Regions from separate parts of the Halobacillus sp. AWM4_238 genome, predicted to be linked through region 3. Evidence: riboswitches for the same ligand, from Rfam matches in the RefSeq annotation. Region 3 holds a riboswitch; each other region holds the start of a gene.
What was found. Region 3 has a riboswitch for S-adenosylmethionine ahead of ACXACN_RS06240 (methionine ABC transporter ATP-binding protein). Riboswitches for the same ligand answer to the same signal wherever they lie in the genome.

Region 1: it holds a riboswitch for S-adenosylmethionine, as region 3 does, so the genes downstream of both, ACXACN_RS16665 (PLP-dependent aspartate aminotransferase family protein) here and ACXACN_RS06240 (methionine ABC transporter ATP-binding protein) in region 3, are expected to answer to the same signal.
Region 2: it holds a riboswitch for S-adenosylmethionine, as region 3 does, so the genes downstream of both, ACXACN_RS10410 (methionine ABC transporter ATP-binding protein) here and ACXACN_RS06240 (methionine ABC transporter ATP-binding protein) in region 3, are expected to answer to the same signal.

Annotation. Positions count from the first base shown of each region.
Region 1 is NZ_JBSWSY010000002.1:3,341,516-3,346,719, reverse strand. Features, by position in the region: gene ACXACN_RS16670 (dicarboxylate/amino acid:cation symporter) at 1-764, opposite strand, end outside; gene ACXACN_RS16665 (PLP-dependent aspartate aminotransferase family protein) at 1,661-3,439, opposite strand; SAM riboswitch class I at 3,577-3,687, opposite strand; gene ACXACN_RS16660 (trans-sulfuration enzyme family protein) at 3,761-4,906, opposite strand; gene ACXACN_RS16655 (NUDIX hydrolase) at 4,965-5,204, opposite strand, start outside.
Region 2 is NZ_JBSWSY010000002.1:2,020,626-2,025,829, forward strand. Features, by position in the region: gene ACXACN_RS10400 (MetQ/NlpA family ABC transporter substrate-binding protein) at 1-272, opposite strand, end outside; gene ACXACN_RS10405 (methionine ABC transporter permease) at 299-967, opposite strand; gene ACXACN_RS10410 (methionine ABC transporter ATP-binding protein) at 960-1,985, opposite strand; SAM riboswitch class I at 2,069-2,177, opposite strand; SAM riboswitch class I at 2,389-2,494, opposite strand; gene ACXACN_RS10415 (TlpA family protein disulfide reductase) at 2,580-3,008, shown strand; gene ACXACN_RS10420 (thioredoxin family protein) at 3,148-3,459, opposite strand; gene ACXACN_RS10425 (toprim domain-containing protein) at 3,470-3,817, opposite strand; gene gcvH (glycine cleavage system protein GcvH) at 3,940-4,323, opposite strand; gene ACXACN_RS10435 (arsenate reductase family protein) at 4,406-4,765, opposite strand.
Region 3 is NZ_JBSWSY010000002.1:1,214,736-1,219,939, forward strand. Features, by position in the region: gene ACXACN_RS06230 (MetQ/NlpA family ABC transporter substrate-binding protein) at 1-431, opposite strand, end outside; gene ACXACN_RS06235 (methionine ABC transporter permease) at 452-1,114, opposite strand; gene ACXACN_RS06240 (methionine ABC transporter ATP-binding protein) at 1,074-2,117, opposite strand; SAM riboswitch class I at 2,211-2,315, opposite strand; gene ACXACN_RS06245 (iron-containing alcohol dehydrogenase family protein) at 2,460-3,530, shown strand; gene ACXACN_RS06250 (FAD-binding oxidoreductase/lyase) at 3,535-4,866, opposite strand; gene ACXACN_RS06255 (GNAT family N-acetyltransferase) at 4,871-5,204, opposite strand, start outside.

The DNA.
Region 1 (5,204 bases), 2.1 Mb from region 3:
GCAGGGAAGAACCCTTTAACGAACTTAATCGGATTCATTTTTCCAAGGAAAGCAACAGCAGAGCCGTATGTGACGATTCCGTGGATGATCAAACCGAGGATGACGACAATCATGTACATAGCCATCCCTTTCATTCCATCGATTCCCATTGTTCCAATTGCAGAAGCAAGGAGACCGAATGCACCATAAGGAGCAAAACGCATAATCAAGTTCACAAGGAACATCATGATTTCATTTCCTTGTTCGACAAGTTTGTAAATACCCTCTGTTTTCTTACCAAGCATCGCTAATGCGAAACCGATGAAGATGGCGAAGGCGATAATTTGAAGCATGTTCCCTTCGGTCATTGCCTGGATCGGGTTCGTCGGGATAATGCTTGTAAATGTTTCGACGACGCCAGGCGCTTCTTTAGCCTCATACTCTGCACCTGCTGGGTTAATGTCGATATTGCCCGGTTGGAAAAGATAAGCAAGTGAAATCGCGATACTAATCGCAATTGTTGTTGTGACAAGGAAGAACGCAATGGTCTTTCCACCGATTCTACCTAATTTCTTTGGATCACCTAGAGAAGCAGTACCTAGTGTGATCGAGAAAAACACGATCGGGACAACTAGCATTTTAATAAGATTTAAGAAAACTGTACCTAAAGGACCAAAAACAAAAGCATCTAACGTACTGAACAGATCTGGTGCAGCTAAATGAAGACCTAAGCCTACAACAGCACCAAGAATTAAACCTATAAAAATCTTGGTTGTTAGTTTCATGAAGGAACCTCCTAAACATTATGAATGCGCTTACTTATTATTTTGTTTAAAAAGTGAAAATTCTTTAAAGCGACATGACCCCAGTCATGTCCAAGAGCATTAAAAAAAGACTTGCTTACAATATGAAATTGAGTACCTTTGAGCCTCATCTTGAATGAGTATAAGACTCGTGATTGATGGTTGCAACCAACGCGTGTGGAAATGTGCTTTATAAATTATATCATAGAATGTTTGAAAATTGAATAGAATTTGCTGTTAGTTTCTTTTACAAGTATTTCCCCGATGGTGTTGTACAACTTTCAATGGCCATTGAAACCGCGAGGATTATAGTTATTTCTATATTGCTAGAATGTTTAGAATATATTATATATTCTAAAACCCCCGTTGTCTATGCATATAATTTTATCCTGCTGCATAAAAAAACGGCTGCGTCTGCGACAGCCGTTCTTTATTAAGAATACACTTTTGCCCGCTTCTTTAATTCCCAACGCAGTACTTTTCCGCTAATCTGCGTTATCGGAAGCTCTTCAATAATTTCAATTTCTTTGGGAGCGCAGTGGGGGACAAGCTCTTTTTTTCCAAAACGCTTAAAGATCTTCTCCTTTGTCAAACCCATCATTCACCACAACAACAGCTTTCACGATTTCTTCGCTTACCAGGTGGGGCTTTCCAACCACCCTAACTCCCGTATAGCCGGGTGCTCAAGCAATTTGCCCTCCACTTCAAAAGGACCGACCCGCTCTCCAGTAAAATAGATAACCTGTCATCATTCCTGCTCTGGAAGATTACGTATCCCTCCTCATCCATGTGAGCTAAATCCCCAGCCAGAAACACCTCACTATAACCTCAAAGTGATGAATGCCTTCTATAACTCCCACCCTCCTCTTTTTGGGTTATTAGATTTCACAGGCGTATGTGTCAATCGCCCCCCGCAAACGTTGGGCCTCTTTATACGTACAGCGGTTATGAACGACTTCAAGTCCTGCTTCACTTGCAATTTGGGCCGCCTTCGGTGCGATGACACCTTCTTGCAGCCAGAACACATCCGGGCGGATATCTGCCGCTTCTTTCGCAATTTCAATGGCTGCTTCTGGACTGCGGAACACTTGAACGACATCAACTTTGAATGGAATCGATCTCAGGTCTGGGTACGCCTTCTCTCCAAGTACTTCTGTTTCTCTCGGATTGACGGGGATGATTTGGTACCCGAGCCTTTGCATTTTTCGAGCAAGACGGTGGCTCGGACGTGATGGCTTTCCGCTCAATCCGACAACGGCTAAACGTTTAGGGCGCGTCTCTCCATCTTCTTTTGTTTTAGAAGAACTCAAAGCCCACTTGATCACACCCTCATCATTTTCAGTGATGGCTGTTTTCTCCGTCTCTCTTCCAGTTGCTTTCGCAATGGCACGATCAAGATCATTGATCAAATCTTTGCTCGATTCAAGTCCTATAGATAGACGAATTAATTCTTCCGTCACTCCACTTGCAGCAAGTTCTTCAATAGACAATTGCTGGTGCGTGGTGGAAGCGGGGTGAATGATCAATGATTTCGCATCTCCTACGTTAGCTACATGGGACCAAAGGGAGATATGATTGATCACTTTTCTACCCGCTTCCCTTCCGCCCTTGATGCCAAAGTTAACGATGGATCCGTAGCCTCCTTCAAGGTATTGATTTGCCAGCTTGTGAGCTGGATGTGAGGACAACCCTGGATATGCCACCCATTCCACATCAGGATGACCTTGTAAGTACTCCGCAATTTCCTGAGCATTGTCTCCATGACGAGCAACACGCAAATGCAACGTCTCCAGCCCTTGTAATAACAAGAATGCATTTTGAGGACTCAAGCAGGAACCAAAGTCACGAAGCAACTGAACACGCAGTTTCGTAATATAAGCGAGCGTTCCAAAGTCAGCGGTATAAACAATCCCGTTATAACTGTCATCAGGCTCTGTGAAAACCGGGTACTTGCCGTTTCCCCAATTGAATTGTCCCCCGTCTACAACGACTCCTCCGATTGCTGTCCCATGGCCTCCGATCCATTTTGTAGCGGAATGGATAACGATATCAGCCCCATGCTCTATGGGACGGCATGTATATGGAGTTGCGAATGTATTGTCGATGAGAAGGGGTATCCCGTGTTCATGAGCCACAGCCGCTACCTTTTCAATATCCAGTACATGAAGGCTTGGGTTTCCAATCGTTTCTGCGAAAACCGCTTTGGTTTGATCCGTGATGGCTTTGCGGAAATTTTCCGGGTCCTCAGGGTCAACAAAGCGAACTTTAATGCCATATTGCGGTAAAGTGTTAGCGAACAAATTATAAGTCCCTCCATAAAGGTTCGCTGCAGCAACGATTTCATCTCCAGAACCTGCGATGTTCAGAATGGACAGAGCGATGGCTGACATCCCGGAAGCCGTTGCAACAGAAGCCACTCCGCCTTCCAGGAGGGCCATTCTTTTTTCAAAAACATCGACGGTCGGATTACCGATACGGGAATAGATATTCCCAGGCTCATCAAGAGCAAAAAGGCTCTGGGCGTGTTCGGTGTCGTGAAAAACGTAAGAAGTCGTTTGGTAAATGGGGACAGCTCGTGATCCTGTCGTCGGATCGGGCGACTGTCCTCCGTGCAAAGAAATTGTATCGACATCATAGCTTTCAAAAGAATTCGTCATGATTATTTCCTCCTTAAAAAGTACTCCAACCTTATTGGCATAGTAGGCATTATACGTATGAAACGTCACTGAACCTTTTTTCGAACAGCAAAAAACCCTCTTCCAAATAAGAAGAGGGTTTGTCATTTCGGTTCCTCCTCTTATCTGCCAGATCCATGTGATCTGTAGGACTTGGCACCTTTTCAAACCGATGTTTGAAGGTTGCCGGGCTTCACAGGGCCTATTCCCTCAGCCTCTCTTGATAAGAGATGTATGCAGTTGAATGATTATGTTGAGAATTATAACGAATAACAATCAGAAAAGTCAATTATTTTAGAAAATTTAATATTCGGAACCTGCGATTGCTCTTGCCAGCTGTTTAATGATATCTTCATGATCTTCGATTCCAATCGACAAGCGGATGACATAGTTATTGATGCCGATTTTCTCACGTTCAGTGTCTGATAACGCGCGGTGAGAGGTACGGACAGGGTACGAAACCGTTGTCTCTACCCCCGCTAACGTAGGAGCAATTTTTATCCATCCAAGAGACCGGAAAAAAGCCTCTATATCAACGGAATCTTCAAGCTCAATGGTAACAATGGCCCCGTTTCCTCTTTCCGATACCCGCTCAGGATAATAGACGGCACGAACCGTATCATGATCACCAAGAGCTTTAGCTACCTGCTTTGCATTGTAGGATTGTTTCTTCATCCTAAGACCTAAAGTTTTGGCTCCTCGTTGAGTAAGCCAGGCTTCAAACGGACTGAGATTCGCACCAAACGTGACAACCTTTTGGGTCGCTGCTTGAATCAAATCCTCATTTCCGACTAGCACCCCGCACGTCACGTCACTGTGTCCTCCGATGTACTTCGTGCCACTGTGTACAACGAGATCGACGCCATGTTTGTACGGCTGCAATAAGTATGGAGTGGCGAATGTATTATCAACCATTGTTTTCACATTGTTCTCACGAGCAAGAGCGACTAACCCCTCTAAATCCTCAACCCGCAGGAAGGGATTCGAAATCGATTCAGTATAAAGGAGCTTTGTTTGGTCCGTGATCGCATTCGAAACATCGTCCAGATTTTGAAAAGAAACCATCGTAACTTCAATGCCAAAGGTGGGGAGCTCTTTTGTGATCAGCTTGTGTGAACCTCCATATACATCTTCTGCTGCAACAATATGATCTCCTGGTTTTGCAACAGCGAGAATACCGGCAAGGATGGCGGACATACCAGATGAAGACGCTACTCCGGCTGGCGCTTCTTCCAGTTCTGCAACCGTTCCTGCAAGTTCATCTGTATTAGGGTTCCGCTCTCGCGTATATAAATAAGGGCTGTCTCCCTCATAATAACTTTCTAAATGGTCCAAATCTTTGAATGTAAAAGCGGATGTCTGATAAATCGGTGTACTCTTGCTATTTGGGACAAGACTTTGATCCGTCTTATGATGGACTATTTTTGTATCAAAAGATGCATTCGTCATCGTTCGTCTCCTCTCTGTTCACTTAATGCAAAATTATATAGAACAACGAGGAATATTGTCAAAGTTTTGCGACATATTCACGGATCGCTTGCAGGATGTAACGAAAATAACCATTTTCATGTGGGACAAGGTTTTTACATGTCACTTCTTTTTCTTTACCGTTAAGAATTGAAACCCCTATCGCCCCGCATCTTTGATTCATCACACTTACCAAATCATTCAGTGACACAGAAACGATGTCCTCCACCTCTTCACCAATCGTAAAAGTCATGTCATCTGTCCACGGAAGGAAGTAAAT
Region 2 (5,204 bases), 810 kb from region 3:
GCATCAATGCGGCCTTCATCTAAGTCCTGGTTTGGTAAAATATAATCCTGATATTCTTCGATCTCAAGCGTGATTCCTTCTTCTTCAAGCATAGGTTTCGCCTTCTCAAGAACTTCAGCATGTGGAACACTAGTCGCCCCTACTTTAATTTCTTTTGTTCCACCTTCTTCACTTTCTGATCCTGAGGCACTTTCTTCTTCATTTGAAGTCCCGCATGCTGCGAGCACTAGTATAAGCAGTAGTGCAGATAAACCCGTCCATATTTTTTTCATTTTCATTCTCTCCCTTTTTTTATATTTTATCTTTTATCCAATTTCCGTGAGATAGCATCTCCGATGAATTGGAAAATAAACACAATTAAAATGATTAAGATCGTACAAATAAATACAACGTCAAAATTGCTTCTTTGGAACCCATAAAAATAGGCAAAATCACCAAGACCACCGGAGCCGATTGCACCGGCTACAGCTGTGTATCCAATTAACGCAATCGCGGTTACTGTAATTCCGGAAATAAGAGCTGGCATCGATTCCGGAAGCAACACTTTAAAAATAATTGTCGAATATTTAGCTCCCATAGATTTTGCTGCTTCTACGACTCCTTTATCGACTTCTTTCAAAGCAATTTCCACCAGACGGGCGTAGAATGGAGCACCGCCAATAATCAGTGCGGGCAACGCTGCTTGTGGCCCTCGGATCGTCCCTAGAAGAAAGTCTGTAAACGGGAACAATAATAAGATGAGTATGATAAACGGAATGGCTCTAAATATGTTAACGATAGAAGCAGTGATCCAGTTCAATGTCTTGTTTGCCCAGAGCCCCCCAGGCCCAGTCAAATAAAGAAGGAGACCTAACAGCAAACCTAAAACGAAGGTTCCAGCAACAGATACAAGCGTCATATAAAGGGTTTCATTAGTAGCGGTAATCATATCTTCCATTCGTACATTCGGGAACCATTCATTAAACATGTGGATTCACCTCCACTTCTACCGATGTTGATTCAATATAATCAATGGCTCGTTCGATTTCTTTTTGTTCTCCATCAAACTGAACGAACATTGTCCCATATGCACCCTTTTGCGTTTGCGTAATCTTACCATGTAGTATGTTGACATTAATTTCAAACTTTCTTGATAAATCACTAATCAGTGCCTGATTTGTACTTTCTCCCACAAAGTGAAGACGTATAATTTTTCCTGACTGATAATGATCTTTGATCAATTGCAAGGATGTTTCTTTTTCCGGGTCACCCATTACCTGATCCACAAACTTCTTCGTGACTGCTTTTTGAGGATGTAGGAAGACATCCAACACATCGCCTTGTTCAACAATTTTCCCTTCTTCCATAACAGCCACCTGATGACAAATTTTGCGAATAACATGCATTTCGTGTGTAATTAGAACGATTGTAAGGCCAAGTTTTTCGTTAATATCCACTAGAAGATCAAGAATCGAGTCCGTCGTCTCTGGGTCCAACGCGGATGTAGCTTCATCACATAAGAGAACTTTAGGATTGTTTGCAAGAGCTCTGGCTATTCCGACTCTCTGCTTTTGCCCGCCGCTCAGTTGGGATGGATAAGAACCGCCCCGGCCCTTTAACCCGACCAATTCTATCAACTCTTCGACACGCTTTTGCCTCTCTGCTTTAGGGATTCCAGCAACCTCCAATGGAAAAGCAATATTATCATGAACTGTTCGCGACCATAGCAAATTGAAATGTTGGAAAATCATCCCTATCTCTTGTCTCGCTAATCTTAACTTCCCTTTGCTTAAAGCCGTCAGTTCTTGATCATCGACGTGAATACTTCCTTCTGTAGGATCTTCCAAGCGGTTCAATAAACGAATAAATGTACTCTTACCGGCTCCACTATAGCCGATTACTCCATAAATTTCTCCTTTGTTTATGTTAAGACTTAAATCATCCACTGCTCGTACATCTTGATCTTTTGTGTGGAATATCTTTGATAGTCCTTTAATTGAAATCATGCTGCTTTCCCTCCACTTTCAAAAAAACGCCACCCTGTCATGAGAACAGAATGGCGTTTTTTAATCTTACCTGAAAATCTGTTCTCTCATCTGTCAAAGATTTATACTTTGCAGGAATTGGCACCTGAGCAAGACAGTCTTGCCGGTTGCCGGGCATCATCGGGCCAGTCCCTCCGCCACTCTGGATAAGAGATTTTATTTATTAAATTATTATCACTTTAACTCGTTTAAGTAGTACAAAGTGGATTTTAGCATCGTACGAATTTTGTGTCAACTGATAAAACAGATTGTTCAGAAAAATAAAATTCAAAAATAGAAAAGAAATGCTTAATTCTTCCACACAAGTACGTCCATAAATGAAAAAAATCCCTTCTTTAATAGAAGAGATTCATCGCTTTTACAATTCTCATCTATCAAAGTCAAAGACTTCGCAGGAATTAGCACCGTGCAGGTTACCTGCCGGTTGCCGGGCATCGTCGGGCCAGTCCCTCCGCCACTCTGAATAAGTGAAGATGTCGATATGAAATTAGTAATTATGTTAGCATGGGATTTAAATGAGCGTCAATCCATAACATTCCGCCAGTAAAAAGGAGAATGACATTGAGTAAACAAGCCCCTTTATTTGAACTGCCATACATTAACGACCACTCTTCCAGTTACAGACTTGAAGAAGATTTAGGAAAAGTTATCGTCTTGACCTTCTGGGCTTCCTGGTGTCCAGATTGCGGGAAAGACTTACCTAGGAAAGAGCAATTGTTTAAAACGATGGATCATGACAAAGTAAAAATGATGACGATAAATGTAACCGGAAGGGAACGGAAGAGTGAGGAAGGAATGGAATACTTCGAAAAGTTCTTAACACAACCTACACTTTCTGATGATGGACGCTATGTCTATGACTTGTATCATTGTGATGGTGTCCCTTCCACCATCATCATTAACCAACAAGGTGAGGTCCATGCGAATTTTGGCGATCAGTCCTCCTTTTTAGATATTGTAAGCAAACTGGGAGAAATCATATGAAGTGCATAAAAAAGACAGCATGGACGTTGAGACGTCTTTGCTGTCTTCTTTGTTTCTCTTTAACTGTTAGATCCTATCCAAATAAGAAAGAGCATTTATTTATTCAACAATGGTGGTCATTTCCTGGGAAATACAAACACTATTCAACAAAACCAACCACTTTCTCATACATATAGGAAACAGAGTGAAAAGCGTAAATCTTTTCTTCTATTTCCCCTTCCCTCATCACCAGCAGACATGGAACGCTTTTAATCTTATACTGTTGCATCAACTCCGGGTGTAGAGAAGCATTCATTTCCTTAAAAACTTCTTTATTGAATACAGCCTCGAGCGTTGTAAGCATTTGACGTGCTAAATGGCAAGTTGCACAAAAAGGGCTATGGATGAAAATTAGGGCTGTATGTGGAGTTTCCATGAGCTCTTTCACATTTGTTGTCTTTATTTCCTCCACATGTATCCTCCTATATTAAATAAATCGACTTGACGTTGAAATGTCTACTAAGTAGGGCTCTTGCTAGTTCAGCTTCCGGTGTAGCAGCCACTTCCCTGAAGGCCTTATCTATATAGATGTGCTCGGCGTGAGGAAGTTCTTCCATCAATTGCTTTCTCAGCTTGTAGCCGGAGTCATCTTCATCCACTAGAATATATACAGTTCGATCATCTAAGTTATGGTCAAGGATCATTTCTTCCATTCGCTCAATACCTAGAGTTCCATGGGTACAAATAATTTCAATTTCTTCATCAAGGACTTTGTTCAACTTCTTTTTATCCGTGATTCCTTCAACAATGACGATTCGTTCTCCATCCATCTTCATCACCTACTATATAGAAACAGACCATGCCAATCAGGCATGGTCTGAACATGATTAAGATCAAACGTGATCATGTCAGACAAGGTTTTACAAAGCCCTGCCTGTCCAATGCACTATCTTTAGTCTTCATCAATCATTGCTTCATATTCTTCCGGGGTCATCAAGTCGTTGATTTTAGAGTTGTCCGTTGGTTCGACTACAACCATCCAAGCTTTATCGTAAGGCGATTCATTGACAAACTCCGGGCTGTCTTCCAGGTCTTCGTTTACTTCAACAACTTTACCACTTAGAGGGGCGTAAAGTTCAGAGACAGTCTTAACGGATTCTACGCTACCAAATGGCTCATCCGCTTCTAGTTCATCCCCGACTTCTGGAAGTTCTACGAATACGATATCCCCAAGTTCTGACTGAGCAAATTCAGTAATACCGACTCTTACTTTTTCTCCTTCTTCTTTTACCCATTCGTGCTCTTCAGAATAACGCAGATCTTTAGGTACGCTCATTTCCATTACCTCCAAAAAATTAATTTAGTTTAACAACAAGTATAAACATAAAAGCTATAGGCTTCTATTCCCAATAATGTGCTCACGGAGTCCAAACGTTTTCAAATTCATCCTGCTTGAACCCTACCGTTGTTTTTTCTCCATCAGTAAGGATGGGCCGTTTAATCAGCATCCCATCAGATGCAAGCCATTCAATCATTTCGCCTTCTTCTGCTTCTTTTAGCTTTTCCTTCATATTCAATTCTCTATACTTTTTCCCACTAGTGTTGAAGAATTTTTTTACAGGCTTGCCACTAGTAGTTATCAAGTTTTTCAACTCTTCTTCTGAAGGGGGAGTATTGACAATATGTACAGATTCGTAGTCAAGCCCTTCATCATCCAACCATTTTTTTGCTTTCTTGCACGTACCGCAATTCGGGTACCAATAGAAGGTTAAAGACATTTACACACCCTCCTTCTTTCTTGTTGTCTAATATTTTATCACAACGAAGGTAAAGATTTCATTTATTTCTATTATTGTCTTCACAATCCTTACATAAAACTCTTCCATCACAGCTCCCGATTGTAAAAGACTCAGTTTCGATACTATTGTTGAGTGAATGGGGCTGAGGGGAATAGCTCGCTTTCCGCGGGAGCGCGGTGAGCCTCCGCCCCTTTGCCATATAAGTATCTCGAAACCACTTCCAGAACTAGGCTCGTTCTATACGTATTAGGAGCTATTACACAAAAATTCCATCGTATGGATAAAACTCAACAACCGCTTGCAAATCATCTCAAAACTAAGGCTTCCACAATCCTGTCATAACGTTTTATAAGAAGAGGTCAAAACGAAGGCCTGCACCTTCGCGTTTTCGAAAGTGCAGGCCCTGTGCCACATCTAC
Region 3 (5,204 bases):
AGGTTGGTCGGATCGTTGGGTACCCCCATCGTGCTTCCATCTTCAATACTTTGAATATCTTCATATGTATTGGAATAGATCCCCATAGGAGCTGTAGGGACGATGATGACTTCAGACAAGTCCAAGTCGTTTTCCTTCGCGAATGACTCTAAGTAAATTTTATGCTGAAAAAGGTTGGCGTCCAAATCCCCATTTGCAAGCGCCTTGTTCGGTTGTACATAATCCGTGAATTCTTTGTTCGTCACTTCGTACCCTTTTTCTTCTAATAACGGCGCAATCGCCTGTGTGACCATATCGCTATAGGGCCCAGAAGTCGCGCCAAAACGGATGGTATCTTTACCAGAAGCATCTGCACTTCCTTCCTCTTCTCCGCAAGCAGCGAGAAACGCGATGGTTAATAGCGTGGCACATAACAAGATGGTTTTTTTCATGAGAGAGTTCCTCCTATTTTTTAGTTCTTCTTCACAGTCTTAGCAATATAGTCGCCTGCGTATTGGACGATTTGGACGAGGACGATCAGCAGGATGACGGTCGTAAACATGACGAAGTTATCGTATCTGTAATACCCATAACGAATCGCCAAGTCTCCGATTCCTCCACCTCCAATGGCCCCTGCCATTGCGGAATACCCGATCAAACTGATGGCAGTGATCGTCAAGCCACTAATCAGTCCCGGTTTAATTTCTGGGAAAATGATATCCTTGATGATCAGCCATGGGGAGGCTCCACAGGCGATGGCCGATTCGATCACTCCTCGATCAATATCGCGGGCGGATGATTCCACAATTCTTGCATAAAACGGAATCGCAGCTACAGAAAGAGCTACAGACGCTGCTACAGGGCCCGTCGTTGTTCCGATTAAAAAGTTGGTAAAAGGAAATAAGAACACAAGCAAGATAATGAAGGGAACCGACCGGATCAAGTTCACGACAACGCCAACAATGCTTTTGACGGTTCTATTCTCCAGGAACAAATCACGGTCGGTCACAAACAGGAGCAACCCAAGCGGAAGACCTGCAATCAGAGCGACCACCAATCCGATCCCTACCATGATCAATGTTTCCAAAAACGATTTATTCAGCTCTGGCCATAAGTTGATCAGCTGTTCCATCATTGTGCAACACCTCCACTTCTCCGAGCTTTTGTTTCAGTTCTTCAATGGCTTCCTTTACGACGGGTTGCCCTCCTGTTAATTCCATCACAAAGGTGCCTAGAGCTTGCTCCTGGATATAATCGATCTTTCCATGGAGGATGTTCGCCCGTACGCTTGATCCTTTCAGTAAATCTGAAACGATCGATTCATTCGCAGAATCACCCTTGAACCTCATATGTACAATGGTGCCTTTACTTCTGGAAATGATGTGTTCGGGGATCTTAAAGTCGATGACCGTTTTTATAAAACGCTTGGTGAGTTCGTTTTCAGGAGCTGCAAAGATGTCGTATGTCGCCCCCTGCTCTACGATCTTCCCATCTTCCATGACCGCACAGCGATGGCAGATTTCTTTTACAACCTCCATCTCATGGGTGATCAACACAATGGTCAGTCCAAGTTCGCGGTTGATCTTTTTCAGTAAGCTCAAAATGGACTGTGTTGTGTTAGGATCGAGAGCTGACGTAGCTTCATCACACAGGAGCACTTTCGGATCGTTGGCGAGAGCTCGGGCGATGCTCACGCGTTGCTTTTGACCGCCACTCAATTGAGCAGGGTACGCTTCAGCTTTATCTGACAAACCGACGAGGTCCAGCAATTCGTGCGCCTTCCTCTTTCTTTCCTTCCGATTCACACCTGAAGCTTTAAGAGCGAAAGCGACGTTGTCTAAAACCGTTTTCGCCATGGCCAGGTGAAATCCCTGAAAGATCATCCCGATCGACTGTCTCGCCTTTCTCAACTCCTTGTTTTTTAATGTCATGAGATCGATTCCATCAACAAGGACTCTCCCACTCGTCGGGCGTTCCAAGATGTTCATGCAGCGTAACAGGGTACTTTTTCCTGCCCCACTATAACCGACGACACCAAAGATCTCCCCTTGTTCGATATCCAATGAAACGTTGTCGACGCCAATGACGTTCCCTTCTTTGGAAGGATAAACTTTACTCAGTTGTTCCAATGAAATCATGGGCTTCCCTCCTTTTCCTATGTATCCATAAATGATTGACCTACAAAAAACTCTCCCCCTTTGCGGGAGAGAGTTTCGCGTGTAATAGCCAAACTCTTATCTCCCAGAATCGATTCATTCTGTAGGAATTAGCACCACTCCTTGCGGAAGGTTGCTGTGATGTCTACGGGCCATACCCTCAATCACTCTCGATAAGATTTTTTGTTTATGGTTTTACACTTTAACGCATGTGAGAGGGTTTGTAAATAATTTTCTCAATCTTTTAAATTATAGAATATTATCATTGACATCTCATTTTATTAAATGGATAATGATGGGCATATCTGTGTAGGAGGGATTCCGATGGAGCCGATCAATGTTCAGGGAGCACCGAATATCTATCGCTGTGAACCGGGCATTTTGAAACAATTACCAGAACTACTTCAGGGAGAGAAATTCAAGCATGGAACCATCATCCACGGGGAAAATTCATGGGCGATGGCGGAATCGTACATGCCTGACTTTCCATTTGCTGTCGACACCATTTTGTATGGTGGAGAATGCACGCATCAAGAAGTAGAGAGAATCGGGAAAGAGATGAATTCCACGGATGTCCTCATTGGGGTCGGAGGCGGAAAAATTCTTGACCTCACGAAGGCGTGCGGAGAATCGCTTGATCTTCCGGTCATCCTGATCCCCACATTAGTATCCAATTGTGCCGCTTGGACACCTTTAAGTGTGTTCTATGATGAACATGGGAATTTCCTTGAATACACCATTTTCAAAAGAAGTACATACATGGTCGTGGTTGACCCCGATATGCTCGTCCATTCACCCGTAGAATACCTTCGTGCAGGGATCGGTGACACGATTGCCAAATGGTATGAAGCAGACGTTTTGACGAGACATATAGATAAAAAACCACTTCCTCTGGAGATCGCTCTTCACGCAGCAAAGATGTGTCGGGACGTCCTTTTTGAGGAGGGGACCGAGGCTGTTCGTGCTCTTGAAAATCTTGAACCGAATACGGCTTTTACACGTGTGACAGAAACGATCATCCTCGCTGGTGGTATGGTGGGAGGTTTTGGAGATGGTTACGGAAGGATCTCTGGTGCCCATTCCATTCATAACGGGTTAACAAAAGTACCAGCGACGAAAAGGTTTTTACATGGTGAGAAAGTAGCCTATGGAATCCTTGTCCAGCTGGCCCTCGAAGGGAAAATAGAACAAATCAAGAAACTCGTTCCTTTTTACCAATCCATGCAGCTGCCTTTATCATTGAGTGACCTTCACGCGTCTTCACTAGAAGATGTGGAAACGATTTCTCACTATTCCACCCGGCAAGGCGAATCCATTCACCTCATGAGGATCCACGATCAATCAGATGTGAAAGATGCCATCTATATAGTGGAAGAAAGCTTAGCCTCCCGGTAGAAGGCTAAGCTTTTAGTTTGCGGGCCAAATAGATTCCGCTTGCCGCCGCTTGAGAAAGGGAGTGCGTATCTCCTGAACAGTCCCCGATCAAATACAAGCCAGGGATTTCCGTTTCAAAATGGGCATCTGTGAAAATTTTGGGTTCATAAAATTTGCTGTCGATCCCATAAAGGATGGTGTCGCGATCGATTTCTTCTTCCAGGAGCCCTTCCAATGCCTCAAAAAACTCCAGCAAGGCGTCGATATAAAGAGGCGGAACTTCCAGACGGAGATCCCCTGCTTCTGCTTCTATCGAAGGAACGATTGGACCGGAAGAAAGATCTCCGGAAATTCTTCCTTCGCGTAAATCGCCCAGCTTTTGGGATACAATTCTCCCCCGTCCTTGATTGATTTTCCCGATCGTATCGCGAGCCTCTCTCATCGCTTCTTCCTGATTTTCAAAAAATCGCGGAACGAAAAGGGTGAAATTCAAATTCCTGCTCGGACCCTCCTCATTTTGGTTCTGCCCATCTGCCATCACCAGGTCATGCTGGTATTTGCGTACGACTCTGCCACGGGGATTCATACAATAGGTCGTGGCTGAAAATCGGTCGTTCTTGTAATGAAGCTTCGTTTCAAAGGTTTCCTGAAGGATGGCATCGAGCTGATCTCCGCGCATCTCCACGCGCACACCTAAATCCAACCGGGTTGGTCCGGGCTTCAATCCTAACTCTGCCAACCTTGATTTCATCCAATCACTCCCGCTCATGCCTGTAGCGAAAACGACCTGCTTACTTTGAAAGCACCCCTGATTGGTAGATAGAGAGAATAGTCCGTCATCTTTTGTGACGCTCGTGACATCCGCTTCGAAGGTAAATGTCATCTGTTCAGACATTTCTTCATACAGGCTTTGAAAAATCTTCCGAGCGCGCTTCGTCCCTAAATGGCGCACCTCTGTCGAGAAAACACGCAGGGAATGTTGTGCTGCTTTCATGGAGAGCTTCTCATTTTTTGTACTGTATCTCTTTACAACGTCTCCACCATAAGAACATAAGAGTTCATCGACTTCTTCCATGAGCTCCAGCGCTTCCTTTTCACCGATTTTTCCATTCAGCTGTCCTCCGAAGTCATTCGTATAATTGAACTTCCCTTCTGATTTTCCTAACCCTGCAAATCCTATGTAGCGATCACACGGCCCCTCACACGTGCAACCCTCTCCATCTAACCCACACGTCCGTTCAACGATTGGCTTTCCTTTATCCACCACATGAATGTCCCATCCCGGGTGCTCGGTTGCTAACGTGTAAGCAAGAAAGACGCCACTGACCCCTGCGCCGATGATCGTCACATCATACATACGATCACTCATTTTTTTCACGGACTTTGGCGTAAATACATGTATCGGTCAACCGTTTTCCATCGACAGAGAGGTCTTCGTTGCGGAGGATTCCTTCCAGGTCGAAACCGAGTGACTCGGGTATCGTACGGCTTCTCTTATTCTCTGATTCGCAGCGGATTTCCACACGAGCAGCGCCTAATTCATCCAAGGCATAAGTCGTCAATCCGTCTACGGCTTCCCTCATATATCCCTTTCCACTATGAGCGGTATCCATCCAATAGCCAATTTCAAACTTTGGCACGTCCCAGTCCATTCGATGAAAACCCGTAGAACCAATGAACGTCAGATCCTCTTTC